4 regions of the Stenotrophomonas sp. YJH_SMC_37 genome follow, and region 4 is predicted to be linked to each of the others. Evidence: predicted binding sites of a transcription regulator. Region 4 holds the regulator's gene; each other region holds the start of a gene.
What was found. Region 4 encodes FliA, which starts transcription of late flagellar genes. Its sites were predicted from a motif close to TAAAGTTTNNCNNNCNNNGGCCGATAA; they were not measured.
Positions count from the first base shown of each region.

Region 1: AC5P8J_RS02355 (methyl-accepting chemotaxis protein) is a predicted target of FliA. The motif match lies at 3,367-3,393, and genes of this name have one in related genera.
Region 2: AC5P8J_RS02230 (GGDEF domain-containing protein) is a predicted target of FliA. The motif match lies at 3,733-3,759, and genes of this name have one in related genera.
Region 3: AC5P8J_RS16060 (GGDEF domain-containing protein) is a predicted target of FliA. The motif match lies at 2,001-2,027, and genes of this name have one in related genera.

Region 1 is NZ_JCAFTG010000001.1:486,131-491,214, reverse strand. It holds gene mutS (DNA mismatch repair protein MutS) at 1-2,271, opposite strand, end outside; gene AC5P8J_RS02360 (barstar family protein) at 2,406-2,798, opposite strand; gene AC5P8J_RS02355 (methyl-accepting chemotaxis protein) at 3,426-5,084, shown strand, end outside.
Region 2 is NZ_JCAFTG010000001.1:460,264-465,347, reverse strand. It holds gene AC5P8J_RS02245 (metallophosphoesterase) at 1-379, opposite strand, end outside; gene AC5P8J_RS02240 (winged helix-turn-helix transcriptional regulator) at 453-902, opposite strand; gene AC5P8J_RS02235 (MFS transporter) at 992-2,173, shown strand; gene AC5P8J_RS02230 (GGDEF domain-containing protein) at 2,285-3,700, opposite strand; gene AC5P8J_RS02225 (TonB-dependent siderophore receptor) at 3,986-5,084, shown strand, end outside.
Region 3 is NZ_JCAFTG010000012.1:3,982-9,065, reverse strand. It holds gene AC5P8J_RS16070 (sulfite exporter TauE/SafE family protein) at 1-218, opposite strand, end outside; gene AC5P8J_RS16065 (YchJ family protein) at 300-692, shown strand; gene AC5P8J_RS16060 (GGDEF domain-containing protein) at 674-1,957, opposite strand; gene egtB (ergothioneine biosynthesis protein EgtB) at 2,108-3,379, shown strand; gene egtD (L-histidine N(alpha)-methyltransferase) at 3,376-4,350, shown strand; gene AC5P8J_RS16045 (lytic murein transglycosylase) at 4,429-5,084, shown strand, end outside.
Region 4 is NZ_JCAFTG010000021.1:8,683-13,766, reverse strand. It holds gene flhF (flagellar biosynthesis GTPase FlhF) at 1-579, shown strand, start outside; gene AC5P8J_RS19455 (MinD/ParA family ATP-binding protein) at 566-1,453, shown strand; gene AC5P8J_RS19450 (RNA polymerase sigma factor FliA) at 1,450-2,193, shown strand; gene cheY (chemotaxis response regulator CheY) at 2,251-2,643, shown strand; gene AC5P8J_RS19440 (protein phosphatase CheZ) at 2,643-3,248, shown strand; gene AC5P8J_RS19435 (chemotaxis protein CheA) at 3,251-5,083, shown strand.

The DNA of each region.
Region 1 (5,084 bases), on a different contig from region 4:
CTCGACCGCATCCAGGTGCACGTTGGCGATGCCGCTGCGGCCGCCTTCGTACTGTTCGTCGGCCAGCGCGGTCAGCTCGAAATAGTGGGTGGCGAACAGCGTGTAGCAGCGGTTCTGATAGGCCAGGTGACGGGCCACCGCATCGGCCAGCGCCAGGCCGTCGTAGGTGGACGTGCCGCGGCCGATCTCGTCCATCAGCACCAGCGAATGGGCGGTGGCGTGATGCAGGATGTAGCTGGTCTCGGCCATCTCGACCATGAAGGTCGACTGTCCGCGGGCGAGGTCGTCACCGGCGCCGATGCGGGTCAGGATGCGGTCGATCGGGCCGATCACCGCACGGCTGGCCGGCACGAAGCTGCCGATGTGGGCCAGCAGCACGATCAGCGCGTTCTGCCGCATGTAGGTCGATTTACCGCCCATGTTCGGGCCGGTGATGACCAGCATGCGACGGTCCGGATGCAGGTCCAGGTCGTTCGGTTCGAACGGCTGCTCGCGCACCGCTTCGACCACCGGGTGGCGGCCACGCTCGATCTTCAGGCACGGTGCCGTTTCCAGTTCCGGCCGCGACCAGTCCAGTGCCTGCGCGCGCTCGGCGAAGGCGGCCAGCACGTCCAGTTCGCTCAGCGCAGCGGCACACTGCTTCAACGGTTCCAGCTGTTCGCCGAGGGTATCCAGCAGCTGCTCGTACAGGTACTTCTCGCGAGACAGCGAACGGTCGCGCGCGGACAGCACCTTGTCTTCGAACGCCTTCAGCTCTTCGGTGATGTAGCGCTCGGCATTGGTCAGTGTCTGGCGGCGGGTGTAGTGCACCGGCGCGCGGTCGGACTGGCCCTTGCTGATCTCGATGTAGTAGCCGTGCACGCGGTTGTAGCCCACCTTCAGGGTGGGAATGCCGCTGCTTTCGCGTTCGCGCTGTTCCAGGTCCACCAGGAACTGGTCGGCGTGGGTGGACAGGCGGCGCAGCTCGTCCAGCTCCTCATCGAAGCCGTCAGCCAGCACGCCGCCGTCGCTCAGTTTCAGCGGCGGCATTTCGGCGATGGCACTGGCCAGCAGCTGCGCGCACGCATCGTGTTCACCAAGTGCGGCATGCAGGGCCTGCAGGCGCGGTGAGTCCAGCGGTGCCAGCACCTCGCGCACGGCCGGCAGCAGCCCCAGGCCGTCGCGCAGCGTGGAGAAGTCGCGCGGGCGCGCCGAGCGCAGCGCAACGCGGGTGAGGATGCGTTCCAGGTCGCCCAGGCGGCGGAACTGCTCGCGGATGTCGGCGTCCGCGCCGCGATCGATCAGGGTTTCCACCGCATGGTGGCGCTGCACCAGCACCTCGCGCAGGCGCAGCGGACGATGCAGCCAGCGGCGCAGCAGGCGCCCGCCCATCGGCGTGACCGTACTGTCGAGCACGCCCAGCAGGGTGCTGCGGGTATCCCCGTCCACGCGCGTATCCAGCTCCAGGTGGCGGCGGGTGGCGGCGTTCATCGCGATCGCCTCGCCGGCGGTTTCCATCGCGATCGAGGTCAGGTGCGGCAGGCGCTGCTTCTGGGTCTCCTCGACATAGCCGAGCAGGGCGCCCGCGGCTGCGGTCGCGCGCGGCTTGTCATCGATGCCGAAGCCGCTCAGGTCATGCAGCTTGAAAAACGCCAGCAGCTGGCGGCGGCCGCTGTCGGCGTCGAACAGCCACGGTGCGCGGCGGCGCACCCCGGTGCGCTGGCGCAGGAACTCCGGCCAGTTCTCCTCGTCCGGCACCAGCAGCTCGGCCGGTTCCAGACGGGCCAGTTCGGCTTCCAGAGCGTCGTCGGTTTCCACTTCGTTGACCAGGAAGCGGCCGCCGGCCAGGTCGGCCCAGGCCAGGCCATAGCCCTGCTTGCTGCGCGACAGGGCCATCAGCAGGGTGTCGCGGCGCTCATCCAGCAGCGCCTCGTCGGTGACCGTGCCGGGGGTGACGATACGCACCACCTTGCGCTCGACCAAGCCCTTGGCCAGCGCGGGATCGCCGATCTGCTCGCAGATCGCCACCGACTCGCCCAGCGCCACCAGCCGTGCCAGGTAGCCTTCGTACGCGTGCACCGGCACGCCGGCCATCGGGATCGGTGCGCCACCGGAACTGCCACGCTGGGTCAGGGTGATGTCGAGCAGGCGCGCGGCCTTGCGCGCGTCGTCGTAGAACAGCTCGTAGAAATCGCCCATGCGGAAGAACAGCAGCAGGTCCGGATACTCGGACTTGGCTGCGAAGAACTGCTTCATCAACGGGGTATGTTCGGCGGACTTGTCTTTGGACATGGGACTCGTGAATCGGGGCGTCCGGCCGCGCCGGAGGGCGGCGGCAGCGGAGCCGGTACAGGGCCGTCCATGGTAACTGCTGGGGCGCAGGGCTGCCGCCACTGGTGGCGGGCCGGTGCGGCACGAAAAAGGGTTCAGGCCGGGACCAGGGTGATCTGCCGATGGCTGTCGAAGATCTGCATGACGATCTCGAAGTAGGTCGGGCCCTCGCCCTGTCGCACCGCCTGCAGCCGGCGGGCGATCGCCCGCGCGTTGAAGCTGCCTGGTGCGTCCAGCTTGGCCTGCAGCCACTGGCAGGTCGCCTCCACGCCCAGCGCCGCACGGCTGTGGGCGATATCGCGCCAGATCAGCGTGGCCTGCGCGTGGCCAGCCAGTGCGCCATAGCCGCCATGCAGCAGGTCGTCCAGTGCGTCCAGGCTCGGCCCGAGCTGCCATGCCTCGCCGGCCATGAACACGCGGTTGATCTCCGTGTAAAGGCTGGCGATGTCATCGATGGCGGCGCCTTCAATCTGCAGGACGAGGGTCATGCGCCGACTGTAGCGTGGTCCGCGCTGTTGTTGATGGCCCAGCACGAGAGAGCTTTGCGCGGTCGCTCCGGGCTGAATGCCATATGGCATCGCGGTGCGCCTTTGCCACAGGTCACGACGGGCGTCGAAGGATGCGTAGAGGGCCAGCGACGATGCGAATCATTGCACTGGCAACGTGGTGGCTTGCTCTGCAGTGGGCGGACGCCACGCCGCCATGCATCTTCTGCATCGGTCATGGATGCCAGGGACTACTCCGGAGAAACACCGATACTGAGCGCGAGTTCATGAGGCTCTCCCGAGAAAGTATCGAACGTTCTTTCCCAGGCCAGAGGCGGAAGGAAGCGTGGCACATGCCTCTGGTGGCTTCTTCGCAGCCCAAGTTAATGCTGGCTACTCGTTCTCCATGCGCCGTCACCGGCTCGCAAAATGAATAACCCGCATTCAGGTCGAATATTGGGTGGTCCGATGCACGTTTGCAATGCGCGGCTGCAGGAATTTGCCGGTGCGCGGTTTTCACAACAGCCCGCACATTTCAGGATATCTGGATCGATACAATAATATCGGCCCATAAAGTTTCCCCTGCCTGCGCCGCCATCGACCGTACGGCCATTGATCAAGGGAATTGAGATGCTCGCCTTACGCAACCTCCGAGTGGGATCCCGGCTGGGCGCCGGGTTTGGTTTGCTGCTGCTGTTCATCGTCGCCATCGTCGGCCTGGCGTTGTACGGAAATCACCTGAAGTCCACCCAGTTCGAGAAAGTGGTGGACGTCAACATGGTGAAAATGCGGTTGTTGAACGAGATGCTGGATACCAACAATGCGGTGCTGATGCAGCGCCGGCTGATGGTGATCAAGCGCGGTGAGGATTTCGACAGGGATTATCGGAAGGCGCAGGAGCTGTCGCAGGCTTACGACGCCATATGGGCCAAGTACATCAAGATTCCGCGTGATGCCACCGGCGATACGCTGGTCGCGCGGATCGACGCGGCACGCAAGGCCACCGACGCGTCCACCCGGCAACTGCATGAGCGCATGAAGGCCGGCGATTTCGACGGTGCAGCCAAGGAGCTGCTTGCCGAGCAGGGCCTGGCGACGGCCTGGAACGAGGCGATCTCCACCCTGCTGCGGCACCAGGAGGTGCTGACGGCGCGCAGCCGCGAGGACTACCGCGCGACCGAGGCGTGGACCGGCACCTTGTCGATCGTGTTCGGCGTGCTGAGCCTGATACTCGGCTCGCTGGCCGCATGGGCCATCACCCGCAGCCTGACCCGGCCGCTGGAGGGAGCCGTGAAGCTCGCCGATGGCATCGCCAACGGGCGGCTGGACAGCAGCATCGACGCCTCCGGCAACGATGAGGTGACGCAGCTGCTCAGGTCGATGCAGCGCATGCAGGCGCAATTGCAGTCTGTGATGGCGGCGCAGGGGGAACTGGCTCGCCAGCACGATGCGGGCAGCCTCAGCTATCGCATGGATGAGAGCGCCTTCCCCGGTGACTACGGGCGCATGGTGCACGAGACCAATGCGCTCGTCGGCTCGCATGTGCAGGTGCAGAACCGGTTGATCGAAGTAATGAAGCACTACGCCAGGGGCGATCTGTCGGTAGACATGGATCCTCTGCCGGGCGAGAAGGCCGCGATCACCCAGGCGATGGACGAGACCAAGGCCAGCCTGTCAGCGATCAACGGTGAGATCCGCAGGCTGGCGACGGCAGCAGCGGCGGGGGACTTCAGCCTGCGCGGTGACGAGCAGCGCTTCGCTCACGATTTCCACGACATGGTGGCCGGGCTCAACCGGCTGATGCAGACCACCGACGGGAACCTGGTGCAGGTATCGCGCCTGTTGCAGTCCATCTCGCGCGGTGACCTGACCGTGCGCATGCAGGGGGACTTCCACGGGGTGTTCGCCCGGATGCGCGATGACTGCAACGCCACCGTCGACCAGCTCACGCAGATCGTCGGCCGCATCCAGGCCAGCGCGTCCAGCATCAACCTGGCGGCAGGCGAGATCGCCGCGGGCAACACCGACCTGTCGCGGCGCACCGAGCAGCAGGCGGCGAACCTGGAAGAGACTGCGGCGTCGATGGAGGAACTGACCTCCACCGTGAAGCAGAATGCCGAGCACGCACGCCAGGCCAATCAACTCGCGATCGGCGCGCACGGTGTCGCTTCGCAGGGCGGCGAGGTGGTCGGCCAGGTAGTCACCACGATGTCGGCGATCGAGGCCTCGTCGAAGAAGATCGCCGAGATCATCTCGGTCATCGATGGCATTGCTTTCCAGACCAACATC
Region 2 (5,084 bases), on a different contig from region 4:
CGATCACCTTGTTGGCGCGCAGCAGGCGCACCAGCAGCCCGTACTGGCCATGGATGTCCGACAGCGCGACGATGCGCGGTGCAGCCGGCAGCACGGAAATCGAAGGTGCGTTCGGCGCGGCCACATGTACGGTGTGCTCGTAGCCACAGCGCGGCGCGATATCGGTGCCCGTCGTGTTGATGGCCAGCGTGCGCGACTCGACCTTGTCGTCGCAGATCCACTTGGCCTGCAGCTGGTCGCCCTGGCGGAACACATAGGGGCCATCGGCCTGCACGTGGTCGGCGGGCGCGGCAACCTCGCGGGCCTGCGTGGTTGCTGTGGCGCAGGCCAGCAGCGGCAACAGCAGGGCGGTCAGCAGGGAAGGGCGACAGCGCGACATCGGCGGCATCCAGCGGCGGAAAGATCCGATGCTAACCGGCGCGGGCGTCCGTCGGTGTGCGCGAGTGGGCGGATCAGGCGCCGCGCCGGTCGTCCTTGAGCTTGCGCACGCGGGTGGCGGCGGCCTGCAGCGGCTGACCGTCGCGCCCGTGTGGCTGCATGTAGGGCAGTGGTCGCCGCGTGCTGGATTCGATCAACTGCGAATGGGTTTCACCGGCGCTGAAGCGATGGCGTTCTCCCCACTGGCGCAGCGCGACCAGCAGCGGGAACAGTTCCTGGCCGGGGTGGGTGAGCACGTATTCCTGGTAGGCCGAGCCATCGGAGGCCGGTTGCAGTTGCAGGATGCCGGCCTCGACCAGCCTGCGCAGGCGATCGCTGAGGATGTTGCGCGCCGCGCCGAGGCTGCGCTGGAAGTCGCCGAAGCGGCTGACGCCGTCGAAGGCATCGCGGATCACCAGCAGTGCCCAGCGATCACCGAGCAGGTCGGCGCTGCGGGCAACGGGGCAGGGACTGTTGGCGTGCATGCTGGGGCCTCCGAATGTGGTTGCAGTTTAAAACCAATGGCGATAGCCTGCATCAAGTTTCAAATTGCAACTACATCATGAGCGCATCGATGTCCCGCCCATTGCTGACCCTGCTCGCGGTCGCGGCCGGCGCCAGCGTGGCCAACGTCTATTACGCGCAACCGCTGCTGGATCGGCTGGCACAGGCCTTCGCACTGGACCGTGCCGTGGCGGGCGCAGTGTTGGCGGCAACCCAGGCCGGCAGCGTGCTTGCATTGCTCGGCCTGCTGCCGCTGGCCGATCGCGGTGACCGGCGGCGCCTGCTGCGGCTGCAGCTGGCGGCACTGGTGGCGGCCCTGCTGTGGCTGGCAGCGGCACGCACGACCGGTTGGCTGCTGTCGGCCATGCTGCTGGCCGGACTGCTGGGCACCGCGCTCACGGCAGCGATGGCTCCGGCCGCGCAGCGCGGGCGCGTGGTGGGGGTGGTGCAGGGGGGGGTGTTCATCGGGCTGCTGCTGGCGCGTGTGCTGTCCGGCACGGTGGCGGCCATTGCCGGCTGGCAAGCGGTCTATCTGCTTTCGGCAGCGCTGATGGCGGCCTTGGCCGTACTGCTGTGGCGGCGCCTGCCGGCCGTGCCGATACCCGCAGTGCCGCCGCGCTGGCGCGACCTGATCGGCTCGATGCTGGGCATGCTGCGCCGCGATCGAACGCTGCGCGAGCGCGGGCCGCTGGTATTGCTGCTGTTTGCCGGCCTCAATGTGTTCTGGGCGGCGGCACCCTTGCCGCTGTCGGCACCGCCGCTGCACTGGTCAACCGCAGCCATCGGCGCGCTCGGCCTGGCCGGCGTGGTCGGTGCGCTGATGGCGGCGCGGGTCGGACACTGGATGGACCGTGGTTTCGCGCATCGGGTCAGCCTCGGCGCGCTGTTGTTGATGCTGGTCGCGTGGTGGCCGCTGCTGGGCCTGCCGCGTTCGCTGTCCTTGCTTTTGCTGGGTGTGGTCGTGCTCGACCTCGGCGGCCAGGCACTCCATGTCTCGAACCAGGGATTGTTGCTGCGTGCACCGGCAGAACAGCATGGGCGCCTGGTGGCGTTGTACATGTTGTTCTATGCAGTTGGCAGTGGGGCGGGTGCGGCTGCGGGGCCTTGGGTGCAGGCCCGGCATGGCTGGCCAGCAGTGTGCCTGTTGGGCGCCGGCATCGCGCTGCTGGCGCTGCTGTGGTGGGCAGCATGGCGGATGGTGGCGTTCAACGCATCGGCTGGCGCGCGAACCGGTAGAGTCGACTGTCGGTAGAGTCGACTGTCGGTAGAGTCGACTGTCAGTCGACTGCTCTTCGCCCCGCGTGCGAAAAATCCCGCGCTGCGCGCGATAGTCGACCAGCGGTCGACTCTACCTGTCCTGTCGTCATCGCTGCAGTGCACGCCGCCCCGGGGCTTCCTGCAGGTCCGCGCTGGCCACCACCACGCGGTTGCGGCCGCTGCGCTTGGCCTCGTACATCGCCGCGTCTGCGCGTGCCATCAACCGCTCGTAGTCCGGATGACCATCGTGACCGGCCACGCCGATGCTGGCGGTCAGCTCCAGCACCTGGCCATTGGCTAGTGCTACCGGTGATTGTGCGATCTGCCGGCGCAGGCTCTCGGCGATCACGGTCGCCTGCGACTCGCTGGCCGCCACCAGCACCACCACGAATTCTTCGCCGCCATAGCGGAACAGGTAGTCGCTGCCCCGCGTGAGTTGGCCGAGCAGGCCGGCCACGTGCTGCAACGCGCGGTCGCCGGCATCGTGGCCGTGGCCGTCGTTGATCGCCTTGAAGTGATCCAGGTCGAGCAGCAGCAGCGAGAACGGCGTGCCGTTGCGCGTGGCCAGCTCGATTTCCCGCCGCAGCACGGTTGGCAGGAAGCGGCGGTTGAGCAGGTTGGTCAGCGCATCGCTGCCGGCATCCAGTTCGCCGATGCGCTCGAACAGCAGGGTCATCAGGGTGCGGATGGCGGCCAGATCCTCGCGGATGGCCGGCAGCACCGCCAGCCGCTGCGCCGGGGCATCGTTGCTTGCCTGTTGCAGGTTCCCGTCGATGCGGGCCATCAGCTGGCCGACCTGCTGGGTTTCGCTGCTCTCGCCGAAGCTGGGGATGCCCTTGTGGGTGAACCACAGGCCGAATTCCGACGTCGCCAGGCTGGCGCTTTCGCCGGCCTGCACGTGGCCGGCCAGTGCGTACAGCAGTGCGTTTTCCCAGTCCAGCAGCAGGGCGCGCTGGCGCTCGCGCTCGGTGCTGACGTTCTGCACCAGCGAGAACAACCGGTAGGCCGCATCGGCACGGGTGGATCGTTCGCGCGCATGGGTGTAGGCCAGGGTCATGCCTTCCATGGCGATGTCCATGATCGCGCTGAGGCAGTCGATGGCGGCGAACGCGGTGGCACTGTCGGGTGCGTCGTCGCGCAGGCGCACGAACAGCTCGTGCTTGAGCACGCGCGCGCCGCGGGTGACCAGGTCGACCGGAATGCCGACCCGGGCATGCACATCGCCGATCACCCGTTGCGAGGCCACGGCACTGGCGATCCTGTCGCGATCAGTGGTCAGCAGTTGCACCAGCCAGCGCTGCATGGCCGGCTGCAGGCGCTGCTTGACCTGGTCGTGGGACAGGAAGCGGCGTGCACGCCCGTCCTGCAGCAGCACTTCGTAAAAGCGCTGTGCCAGCACGGCTGGGGCATCGGTGGCTGCGGCCTTGAGCAGCGCGGTGGCGGCAGGGCCAGCCTGTTGCAGGCAGTGCTGCCAGGCTTCGGCCAGCGGCTGGCTGGCATCGTCCAGTTGCGGTGTTTCCACGTCGATCTCTGACTGCGTACGACAAACCACGGGTATCGGCCGTGGCGGCGTGCGGTTGATGGCGGGTTAGCCGGCCAGTTTACGCGCGGTGCAGCGTTGCACGGTGCGCAAAGCACATCCGTGCCCTGCGGCAATGAGTGAACGCATTTGAGAATCACTCTCATTGATGGGAGAATGTACGCACGGATCGGGCTGCAGGCGACTGCAGCGACGCTCCGCCTCCCCCTCGTCGTTGCCTCAAGCCCTTTGCCAGAGGCCCCGTTGCCCTGCCAGAAGGTCCAGATCATGTCTCCTGCCGTTGTCCTCTCGCCGCGCCCGCTGGCGCTCGCCGTTGCCGCCCTGCTGGCGGGCAGTGCGCTGACCGCCCAGGCTGAAACCGACGCCACCGATATCGACACGGTGCACGTCACCGCCTCGCAGATTGCCCGCCAGGCGTTGGGTACCTCGACCATCACCGCCGAGGACATCGCCAGGCGCCCACCGGCCAACGACATCGCCGAACTGTTGCGCACCATGCCGGGCGTCAACCTCACCGGCAACAGCGCCTCGGGCCAGTACGGCAACAACCGCCAGATCGACCTGCGCGGCATGGGCCCGGAAAACACCCTGATCCTGGTCGACGGCAAGCGCATCGGTGCGCGCGATGCCGTGCGCATGGGGCGCAGCGGCGAGCGCAACACACGCGGCGACACCAACTGGGTGCCGGCGGAGATGATCGAGCGCATCGAAGTGCTGCGTGGACCGGCGGCGGCACGCTATGGCTCCGGTGCTTCCGGTGGCGTGGTCAACATCATCACCAAGCGCCCGACCGGCGACCTTGCCGGTGCGGTCGACCTGTACGGGCTGGTGCCTGAACACAGCGCCGAAGGTGGCAGCGAGCGCGTCGGCCTGCAGCTGAGTGGGCCGATGACCGACACGCTGTCGTTCCGCCTGTACGGCAACCTCAACAGGACCGACGCCGACTCACTGGACCTCAACCGCCAGTACGCCACCAACCCGAACGCAGTGCCACCGGCTGGCCGCGAGGGCGTCAAGAACCGTGACGTCAACGCGCTGCTGCGCTGGGACGTGACCGCCAACCAGGTGGTCGAGTTCGAGGCGGGCACCAGCCGCCAGGGCAACATCTACGCCGGCGACCGTGCGGTCAGCACCACCGGCACTTCGACCGGCGTTGATCTGGCGGCGCTGGCCGACGGCAAGGCGGAGACCAACCGCATGTACCGCAACACCGGTGCGGTCACCCACCGCGGCCGTTGGGGTGATGTCACTTCGCGGGTGACGGCCGCAGTCGAGGCGGTCAACAACTCGCGCATCAATGAAGGCCTGGCCGGTGGCCCGGAAGGCAGCTTCAACGGCACCGACTGGTCTACCTCGCGCCTGCGCA
Region 3 (5,084 bases), on a different contig from region 4:
CGCACGTTGCGCGCGTAACGCCAGGCAGCCGCACCGGTACCGAACATCGAACTGAACTTGTTGGTGCCGAACAGCATCGCCGGTGTCTGCTGCGGCAGCACCGTGAACAGTCCCGGCAGCTGCACCAGGCCACCGCCACCGACGGCGGCATCCACAAGACCGGCGATGAAGGCGATCACCACCAGCCACCACAACTCGGGGGGAACCAGTTCCAGCACGGCGATCAATCAAGGTGGGGGCGCGACAGCATACGCCCTTCGCCGATGGATGCTGGCGGCGCTCCGCGCGACAATGCGCGCATGAGCCGAAAACCTGCCGATCCCTGTCCCTGCGGGCTACCCGCGGAGTACGCCGCCTGCTGTGGCCGTTTCCATGCCGGCGACACCGTCCCCGACGCCGAACGCCTCATGCGTTCGCGCTACAGCGCGTACGTGCGGGGCCTGGCAGGCTACCTGCGCCAGAGCTGGCATCCGGACACGCGTCCGGTCGAGTTGTCGCTGGATGACGCGCCCGGGCAGCGTACGCACTGGCTGGGCCTGACCGTCCATGAGCACACCGTCACCGGCGCTGACAGCGCCGAGGTGAGGTTCACCGCCCGCTACCGGGTAGGCGGCGGCAGCGCGGTGAAGATGACCGAACACAGCCGCTTCCTGCGCATCGACGGTCGCTGGTACTACCTCGACGCAGTCTGAGCCTCAGCCCGCTGTCCGGCGTTCGCCCGGATCTGGTTGCGGCCGCCGTCCTTGGCTGCGTACAGCGCCCGGTCGGCGGCCTTGACCACCGCTGCCGGGAGCGGGTCCACAAGGCTGTCGGCCAGGCCGATGCTCACCGTCACCTGCACCACCGGGCCGCTGCCGCCGCGCCCGCGTTGCTGACGCCCGGCGTCATCGTCGCGGCTGCGGGTGCTGCGGTCGCGCAGCTGCATGCGGGTGTCCTCGATGCTCTGCCGCAAGGCTTCCACGGCATCCATGCAGGCGTCGGCCGGCTGGCCCAGGAACACCACCGCGAACTCCTCGCCGCCGTAGCGGAACGCACGTCCACCATCACCGACCCGCGCCAGCCGCGAGGCCACCAGGCGCAGCACGTCGTCGCCGGTGTCGTGGCCGTGGGTGTCGTTGAACGATTTGAAGTGGTCCACGTCCACCATCGCGATGCTGTAGGTGCCGCGCGCCCGTTGCAGGGTCTCATTGAAGGCGCGGCGCCCCGGCAAGCCGGTCAGTTCGTCGCTGAACGCCATGTGGAACGACTCCTGCAGCATCGCGCCCAGCATCAGCAGCAGGGCCGCACTGGCCAGCGCAGGCAGCAGCACCGGCTGCAGGAAGACCCTCGGCAGCATCCACCACAGGCACAGCAGCGCCAGCAGCATAGCCGTGTGCAGCGGCCGCGGATGCCGCCATGCCTGCCAACCCAGCGCCGCCGTGGCCAGGAGGAACAGCAGCGCCGGCAGCTGCGCCAGCGCGTTCCAGTCGGCCGGGATCCACGCCCAATGACGGTTCGACAGCAGATCATGCATGCCGCGCGGCTGCTGCGCGGCCAGCAGCAGGAAGATCAGCAATGCCGTACTGCTGGCGACGGAGCGCAACAGCAGGTCGTGCCTGCGCCGCCCACGCTCCGGCCACAACGACAGGCCGGCGAACAGCAACGGCAGCCACGCCGAGATGGCATGGAAGCGCAGCGGTGTCAGCGCGCTGACATGGCCGCTGCGCAGGTAGCCGCCGACATCCTGGTGCAGCAGCGCGAACATGACTGCCACCACCAACAGCAGGCAGAGCGCACGCACCTGGTGGTAGAGAAGGGCCAGGCCGGCACCGAGGCAGGCCAGCAGCCAGGGCAGAACGCGTTGGGCCGGACTGGCCCCGTCTTCGTTGCCCAACGCCGCCCACAGCACCACGGCAACCAGCACGGCGGGCAGCACGAACAGGTAGTGCGCAGGCTGGCGGAGCGGATGCAGGGGCAATCAGGAATTCCAGCGCGGTGACGACGCGGCCGCAGCATTGCCGTTAGCGGCGTTCGGGGCGGCTTCTTGAATGCGGCAGGCCCATCCATGTGAACGAAGTGACGCCGGACCATGACATCGCACTCACCCGCCGGCACCGATGCTGTCGGCATGGACAGCGTACCCGCCGCCGTCGCTGCCCCGCAGCACGATCTCGCCCACCAGTTCGCACGCGTGCGTGCGCGCAGCATGCAACTGGCCGGCCCGCTCAGCGCCGAGGACGCCATGCTGCAGAGCATGGCCGATGCCAGCCCCAGCAAGTGGCACCTGGCCCACACCACCTGGTTCTTCGAACGCTTCGTGCTGGCCGGCTTCCCGGCTGCGCCTGCACATGACCCTGCATGGGACTACTTGTTCAACAGCTACTACAAGAGTATCGGCCCCGCCCATGCCCGGCCGCAGCGCGGCCTCCTCTCACGGCCCTCGCTGCAGCAGGTGAATGACTATCGCCAGCAGGTCGATGCACAGGTGCAGTCGCGGCTATCGGCAGGTGACCTGGACCCACACGCGCTGCACAACCTGCAGCTGGGCCTGCAGCACGAACAACAGCATCAGGAGTTGTTGTTGACCGACATCAAGCACGCGTTCTGGTGCAATCCGCTGCAGCCGGCCTACCGCGAGGACCTGCCCCCCCCCCCTGGCGCTGCCAGTGCACAGGGCTGGATCGAATCACCCGAGCGCATCGTTACCGTCGGCGCTGCAGCCTGGCCGCAGCACGCTGCGTTTGCCTACGACAACGAATCGCCGCCGCACCGCGTGCTGCTGCCGGCACATGCTCTGGCCGAACGTCCCGTCAGCAATGCCGAGTACCGTGCTTTCATCGATGCCGGCGGCTACCGCGAACCGCGCTGGTGGCTCAGTGAAGGCTGGGCGTTGCGTGAAGCCGAGGACTGGCAGCACCCGCTGTACTGGGATGACACCCTGCAGCGCGAATACACCCTGGGCGGTTGGCGCGAGCTGGATCCGCACGCGCCGGTCTGCCATCTCAGCTACTTCGAGGCCGATGCCTGTGCCCGCTGGGCCGGGGCACGCCTGCCCAGCGAGTTCGAGTGGGAGGCCGCGGCCGCGTCTCAGGCGGTGCGGGGCCACTTTGCGGATGACGATCACCTGCACCCGCAGGCGGGGCAGGGCAGCGGCCTGCGCCAGCTGTTCGGTGATGTCTGGGAGTGGACTCACAGCGCGTATGGCGCCTATCCCGGCTACCGCCCTTTCGCGGGCAACCTCGGTGAGTACAACGGCAAGTTCATGTGCGGCCAATGGGTGCTGCGCGGCGGCAGCTGCGTCACGCCACGGGGCCATGTGCGCGCCAGCTATCGCAATTTCTTCATGCCGCCGGCGCGCTGGCAGTTCTCCGGACTGCGCCTGGCCAGGGACCTCACATGAGCACCGTGCACGACGCGCTGCAGGCGTTGACCGACCTCACCCCCGGCCGCCAGCAGATCCTCACCGACGTGGTGGCCGGGTTGTCGCGCACACCGCGCCAGCTGCCATCCAAGTATTTCTACGATGCACGCGGCTCACGCCTGTTCGAGCAGATCACGCAGACCTGCGAGTACTACCCCACGCGTACCGAGCTGGCGCTGCTGGCGCGGGTGCTGCCGGACATCGCCCGCAGCGTCGGTCCTCATGTTCATGTGGTGGAGCTGGGCAGCGGCAGTGGCCGCAAGACCGCGCTGCTGCTGGCGGCACTGCAGGACCCCGTGGCCTACACCCCCATCGAGATCTCGCGCGCCGCGCTGCTGTCCAGCATCGACCATCTGGCCCCGGCGCTGCCGGACGTCGAGATGCTGCCGGTCTGTGCCGACTTCACCCGCGCGGTCGCCGTCCCGGCACCGGAACGCGAGCCTGCGCGGCGCCTGTTGTTCTTCCCGGGCTCCACGTTGGGCAATTTCGTCGAAGAGGATGCCGTCGCACTGCTGCGCGCGATGCGCCAGACCATGGGCCGCGATGGCCTGGCCCTGGTCGGCATCGATCTGCACAAGGACCCGGCATTGATCGAAGCCGCCTACAACGATGTGCAGGGCATCACTGCTGCATTCACCCTCAACCTGCTGGCGCGCCTGAACCGCGAGATCGGCAGCGACTTCGATCTGGACGGCTTCCGCCACCGCGCCCGCTACAGCATCGCGCGGCTGCGCATCGAAACCGATCTGGTCAGCCAGCGCGCACAGGACGTCCGTCTGGATGGCCGCACCTTCCACTTCCAGGCCGACGAGCCGATCCGCGTCGAATACAGCCACAAGTACACCGACGACAGCTTCGAAGCGTTGCTGCTGCCAGCGGGCCTGCAGGTCGTGCGGCGCTGGGATGCTGAAAGCCCGGCCTATGGCCTGCGCCTGCTTCGCGCCCTTTAGCCGCCGCCAGCCCGCGCTGCTTCAGGTTCGCCTACGCTGCGCCTAAGATGGCCCTGCAACGGCAACACGGAGGACGCCATGCCCATTCTGACCACGCTCGGCCTGGCGGCCGTGCTCGCCGCGGCACCCGCTTCGACAGCAGCGCCTGCGGCCAGCAGCGATGCCGCTTTCAGCCGCTGCCTGGCCGTCCTGCAATCGACAGCCGCCAGCCAGGGCATCAGTGCCGACCGCTTCAATGGGATTATCGCCGGGCTCACCCCCGATCCCAGCGTGCTCGGCCTGCTCGACGCGCAGCCGGAATTCACCACGCCGATCTGGGACTACCTGGCCGCGCTGGTCGATCGCCAGCGCGTGGACGATGGGCGCGTCCTGCTGCAGCAGCATCGGGCCCTGCTTGATCGGGTGTCGGCCCAGTACGGCGTCGATCCGGCCACCATCGTCGCGGTCTGGGGCGTGGAGAGCGACTACGGCCGTGTGTTCGGCAAGCGCCCGCTGCTGCAGTCGCTGGCCACGCTGTCCTGTGCCGGCCGCCGCCAGCCCTTCTTCCGTGGTGAGCTGCTGGCCCTGCTCAAGTTGATCGACCGCGGCGACCTGCAGGCACAGGGGCTCACCGGTTCCTGGGCCGGCGCCTTCGGGCATACGCAGTTCATGCCCAGCACCTATGCACGCATCGCCGTGGACGGTGATGGCGATGGCCGCCGCGATCTGGTCGGCAGCATTCCCGATGCGCTGGC
Region 4 (5,084 bases):
GCCAAGCTGGCCTCGCGATTCGCCGAGAAGCACGCGCCGCGTGACGTCGCCCTGGTCACCACCGATACCGCCCGCATCGGCGCCCGCGAGCAGCTGTACGGCTACGGCCGCCAGCTCGGCATCGCGGTGCACGAGGCCAACAGCGGCACCGACCTGGACCAGCTGCTGGAACGCCTGAAGGACTACAAGCTGGTGCTGATCGACACCGCCGGCCTGGGCCCGCGCGACCGCGCGCTGGCCGCCCAGCTGCAGTGGCTGCGTGCCGCCCGCCAGGTGCGCACCCTGCTGGTGCTGCCGGCCAATACCAGCTTCGGCGACATGGACGAGGTGGTCCGCCGCTTCGGCGCCGCCAACCTGCAGGGTCTGGTGCTGAGCAAGCTGGACGAGACCGGCCGCTTCGGCAACGCCCTGTCTGTGGCCGTGGACCATGCCCTGCCGATCACCTGGGTGACCGATGGCCAGGACGTCCCGGAGGACCTGCACCGGGCCAGTGCAGCCAATCTCGTACTTCGCCTTGAAGATTTGCGCCGAGCGGCCGATATGCCCTGCAACCCGGAGTTGAACCATGCCGTCGCGTGAGTACGCCAAGCTGACCAAGACCTTCCCGCTGTCGGCCACCCGCAGCGAGCCGCTCGGCCCTGTGCGCACCATCGCGGTGACCGGCGGCAAGGGCGGCGTGGGCAAGACCAACGTCTCGGCCAACCTGGCTGTGGCGCTGGCGGGCATGGGCAAGCGCACGCTGCTGCTGGACGCCGACCTGGGCCTGGCCAACATCGACGTGATCCTGGGCTTGAACCCCACCTTTACGCTGGCCGACCTGGTGGCCGGCCGCTGCTCGCTGGACGACGTCATCGTCGAAGGCCCGAACGGCGTGCTGGTCGTCCCGGCCGCTTCCGGCCGCCGGCACATGGCCGAGCTGGCCCCGGCCGAGCATGTCGGCCTGGTCAACGTGTTCTCCGAACTGGAACGCGAGCTGGACATCATGGTGGTCGATACCGCCGCCGGCATCACCGACGGCGTGCTGACCTTCTGCCAGGCCGCGCAGGACACCGTGGTGGTGGTCTGTGACGAACCGGCCTCGATCACCGACGCCTATGCGCTGATCAAGGTGCTGTCGCGCGAGCGCGGCGTGGACCGCATCCAGGTGGTGGCCAACATGGTGCGCGACCCCAACGAGGGCCGCGTGCTGTACGAAAAGCTGACCCGGGTCTGCGAGAAATTCCTCGCCGATGTCTCGCTGAACTATCTGGGCTGTGTGCCGCAGGATGATTGGCTGCGCCTGTCGGTGCAGCGCCAGCAGCCAGTGGTAAAGGCCTACCCGTCCAGCCCGGCCGCGCTGGCGATCACCGAGATCGCGCGCCGCACCGCACGCTGGCAGGCGCCGACCGAACCGCGTGGCGGCGTCGAGTTCTTCCTCGAGCGCATTCTCAAGCAGCGCGGGGTGGCCGCATGAAAGGCGCAGCCCAGTACCGGGAGGTCCAGCGCTCGGCGGCCAACGAGGTCATCTCCCAGCACTCGGACCTGGTGCGGCGCATCGCCCACCACCTGGCCGCACGCCTGCCGGCGAGCGTGGAGGTGGACGACCTGATCCAGGCCGGCATGATGGGGCTGATCGAAGCGTCGCGCAGCTACGACGCCGACCAGGGCGCCTCGTTCGAGACCTACGCCTCGATCCGCATCCGCGGTTCGATGATCGACGAGATCCGCCGTGGCGACTGGGTGCCGCGCTCGGTGCATCGCCGCGCACGCGACGCCGCTGCCACCATCCGCCGCCTGGAACAGAGCACCGGCCGTGCCGCCAGCGCCACCGAAGTGGCCGCCGCGATGGAGATGCCGCTGCCCGAATACCTGCGGCTGATGGAAGACGCCGCGCGTGGCCAGGTGCTGAGCCTGGAGTCACGCATCGAGGACCAGGGCGAGCTGGACACCGTCGCCCAGGGCGGCCCGACCCCGCAGCAGGTGCTGGAGCGCGGCGAGTTCGGCCGCGAGCTGGGCAAGGCCATCGGCCACCTGCCCGAGCGCGAACAGCTGGTGCTCTCGCTCTATTACGAGCAGGAACTGAACCTGAAGGAGATCGGCGCGGTGCTCGGCGTGAGCGAGTCGCGGGTCTGCCAGATCCACGGCCAGGCCGTGCTGCGCCTGCGTGGACGATTGAAGATTTTCGAGGCGGCCGACGCCGGCCTGGAAGAGTGAACATGCCCGAGGCGGCTGCCCCCGGCCACCCGGAATGAACAACAAAGGAACTCTGCTTTGAACAAGAACATGCGCATCCTGATCGTCGACGACTTCTCGACCATGCGTCGCATCGTCAAGAACCTGCTGGGCGATCTTGGCTTCACCAATACCGCCGAAGCCGAGGACGGGCATGCCGCGCTGTCGCTGCTGCAGAGCCAGTCGTTCGATTTCGTCGTCACCGACTGGAACATGCCGGTGATGACCGGCATCGAGCTGCTCAAGGCGATCCGCGCCGATGCCAAGCTGAAGACCCTGCCAGTGCTGATGGTCACTGCCGAAGCCAAGCGCGAACAGATCATCGAAGCCGCCCAGAACGGCGTGAACGGATACATCATCAAGCCCTTCACCGCGCAGACGCTGGAAGAAAAGCTCGGCAAGATCTTCGAACGCCTGGCGGCCAGCGCCTGATGGATACCACGGTCGACAAGAACGCCCTCGCCCTGCGCCTGCAGGAAGCCCTGGACGCACTGGAGTCCGGTGACGAAGCTGCCTGGCGGCAACGCATCGACGGACTGGTCGCGCTGCGCACGCAGCCGATGATGAGCGGCCTGTCGCGGCTGGCCCGCGAGCTGGGACAGGCGCTGGGTGAACTGCCGACCGTGCCCAGCGAGGCCGGTGAACTGGATGACGCCTGCGCGCGCCTGGACCACGTGGTGGCGATGACCGAACAGGCCACCCACCGCACTCTGGACCTGGCCGAGGAATGCCGCAGCCTGACCGAACAGCTGCGTGCCGAAGGCCTGCAGCCAGGCCAGGACGCGCAGCTCGAGCGCATCCGCCACAACCTGACCGAGATCGCCCTGACCCAGAGCTACCAGGACCTGACCGGGCAGATCATCCGTCGCGTGGTCGGCATCGTCCGCCGCGTGCACGAGGGCTTCGGCGCACTCGGCCTGCCGCCGGAACAGCATCGCACCGACCCGGCACTGGCCGGGCCGGCACTGAAGGGACTGGACCGCCACGCGGTCTCGCAGAACGACGCCGACGACCTGTTGTCGGATCTGGGGCTGTAAGCATGAGCGCGGTATCCGACGACATCACTGCCGATTTCATCATCGAGGCGCAGGAGATCCTGGACCGCCTCGGCGAACAGCTGGTGTCGCTGGAGCAGGCACCGCAGGACAGCGACCAGCTCAATGCGGTGTTCCGCGGCTACCACACGCTCAAGGGCGGCGCCGGCTTCCTCGGCGTCACTGCCATGGTCGAGCTGTGCCACGCCGCTGAGGAGGCGCTGGGCGCGGCGCGCGCCGGCCAGGCCGTGCTGCAGGCCCACCACTTCGACGCGGCCCAGCAATCACTGGATTACCTGCAGTCGATGCTGGACGCCGTGTCGTCCGGCACCGAGCCGGGCTATGCGCCGCCGGACCTGATCGCCCAGTTCGACGTGCACGGGGGTGCCGTGGCTGCGCCCGCCGCCGCCGCAGCACCCGCCGCGGGGGGCAGCGACCTGATCACCGACGACGAATTCGAGGCGCTGCTCGACCAGCTGCACGGTGGCAATGCTCCGACTGCGATCGCGCCGGCAAAAAAAGCCGACGACGGCCTGATCAGCGAGGACGAGTTCGAAGCCCTGCTCGACCAGTTGCACGGTGGCGCCGCACCGGGTGCCAAGCCTGCTGCAGTCCTGGCACCGGCGCCGGCGCCCGCGCCGCGCCCGGTCGCTGCACCGGCACCCGTGGCCAAGCCGGCGGCCAAGCCGCTGGCCGAGGCCGAACACACGGTGCGCGTTGATACCAAACGCCTGGACGCGATCGTCAACCTGATCGGCGAACTGGTGCTGTCGCGCAATCGGCTCAAGACCCTGCGTGCACGCCTGCGAGATGAAGAGCTGGACCGCGCCGTGTCGACGCTGGATATCGCCACCGCGCGCCTGCAATCGGCGGTGATGCGCACCCGCATGCAGCCGGTGGGCAAGGTGTTCTCGCGGTTCCCCAAGGTCGCCCGCGACGTTGCCCGCTCGCTGAAGAAGGAAGTGGACCTGGAGCTGATCGGTGCCGAGACCGAGCTCGACCGCAACTTGGTCGAGGCCCTGGCCGACCCGCTGGTGCACCTGGTCCGCAACGCCATCGACCATGGCGTGGAAATGCCCGACCTGCGCGAAGCACAAGGCAAGCCGCGGATGGGCCATGTACGCCTGTCGGCGCAGCAGGAAGGCGACTACGTCAGCATCGAGGTGCAGGACGATGGCGCCGGCATCGACCCGGAGAAGCTGCGCGCCAAGGCGCGCGAGAAGGGCCTGATCGATCCGGAAGCCGCCGCCCGCCTGAGCAGCGAGGAGTGCCTGCACCTGGTGTTCCTGCCGGGCTTCTCGACCAAGCAGCAGGTCACCGATATCTCCGGCCGTGGCGTCGGCATGGACGTGGTGCAGTCGCGCATCCGCGAACTGAGCGGCCAGATCCAGATCCAGTCGGAACTGGGTCGTGGCAGCCGCTTCCTGATCCGCGTGCCGCTCACCCTGGCGATCCTGCCGACCCTGCTGGTGCAGGCCGGCGAGGACGTCTACGCGCTACCGCTGGCACGCGTGATGGAAGTGCTGCACGCGCCGCGCACCTCGCTGGGCTGGTTCGATGGCCGCGCCGTGCTTGATCGCCGCTCGCACACCCTGCCGCTGGTCGACCTGCGCCAGTGGCTGGATGTGACGCCGGCCGCGTCAACCCTGCTGACCATCGTGGTGCTGCAGGCCGGCGAAGCCCGCTTCGGGCTGGTCGTGGACCAGGTGCGCGGGCGTGAGGAAGTGGTCATCAAGCCACTGCCAAAAGCCCTGCGCGGCCTGCGCGGTTATGCCGGTGCAACCTTGATCGGCGATGGTCGCATGGCCCTGATCCTGGACGTGGACGGGCTGCGTTGAA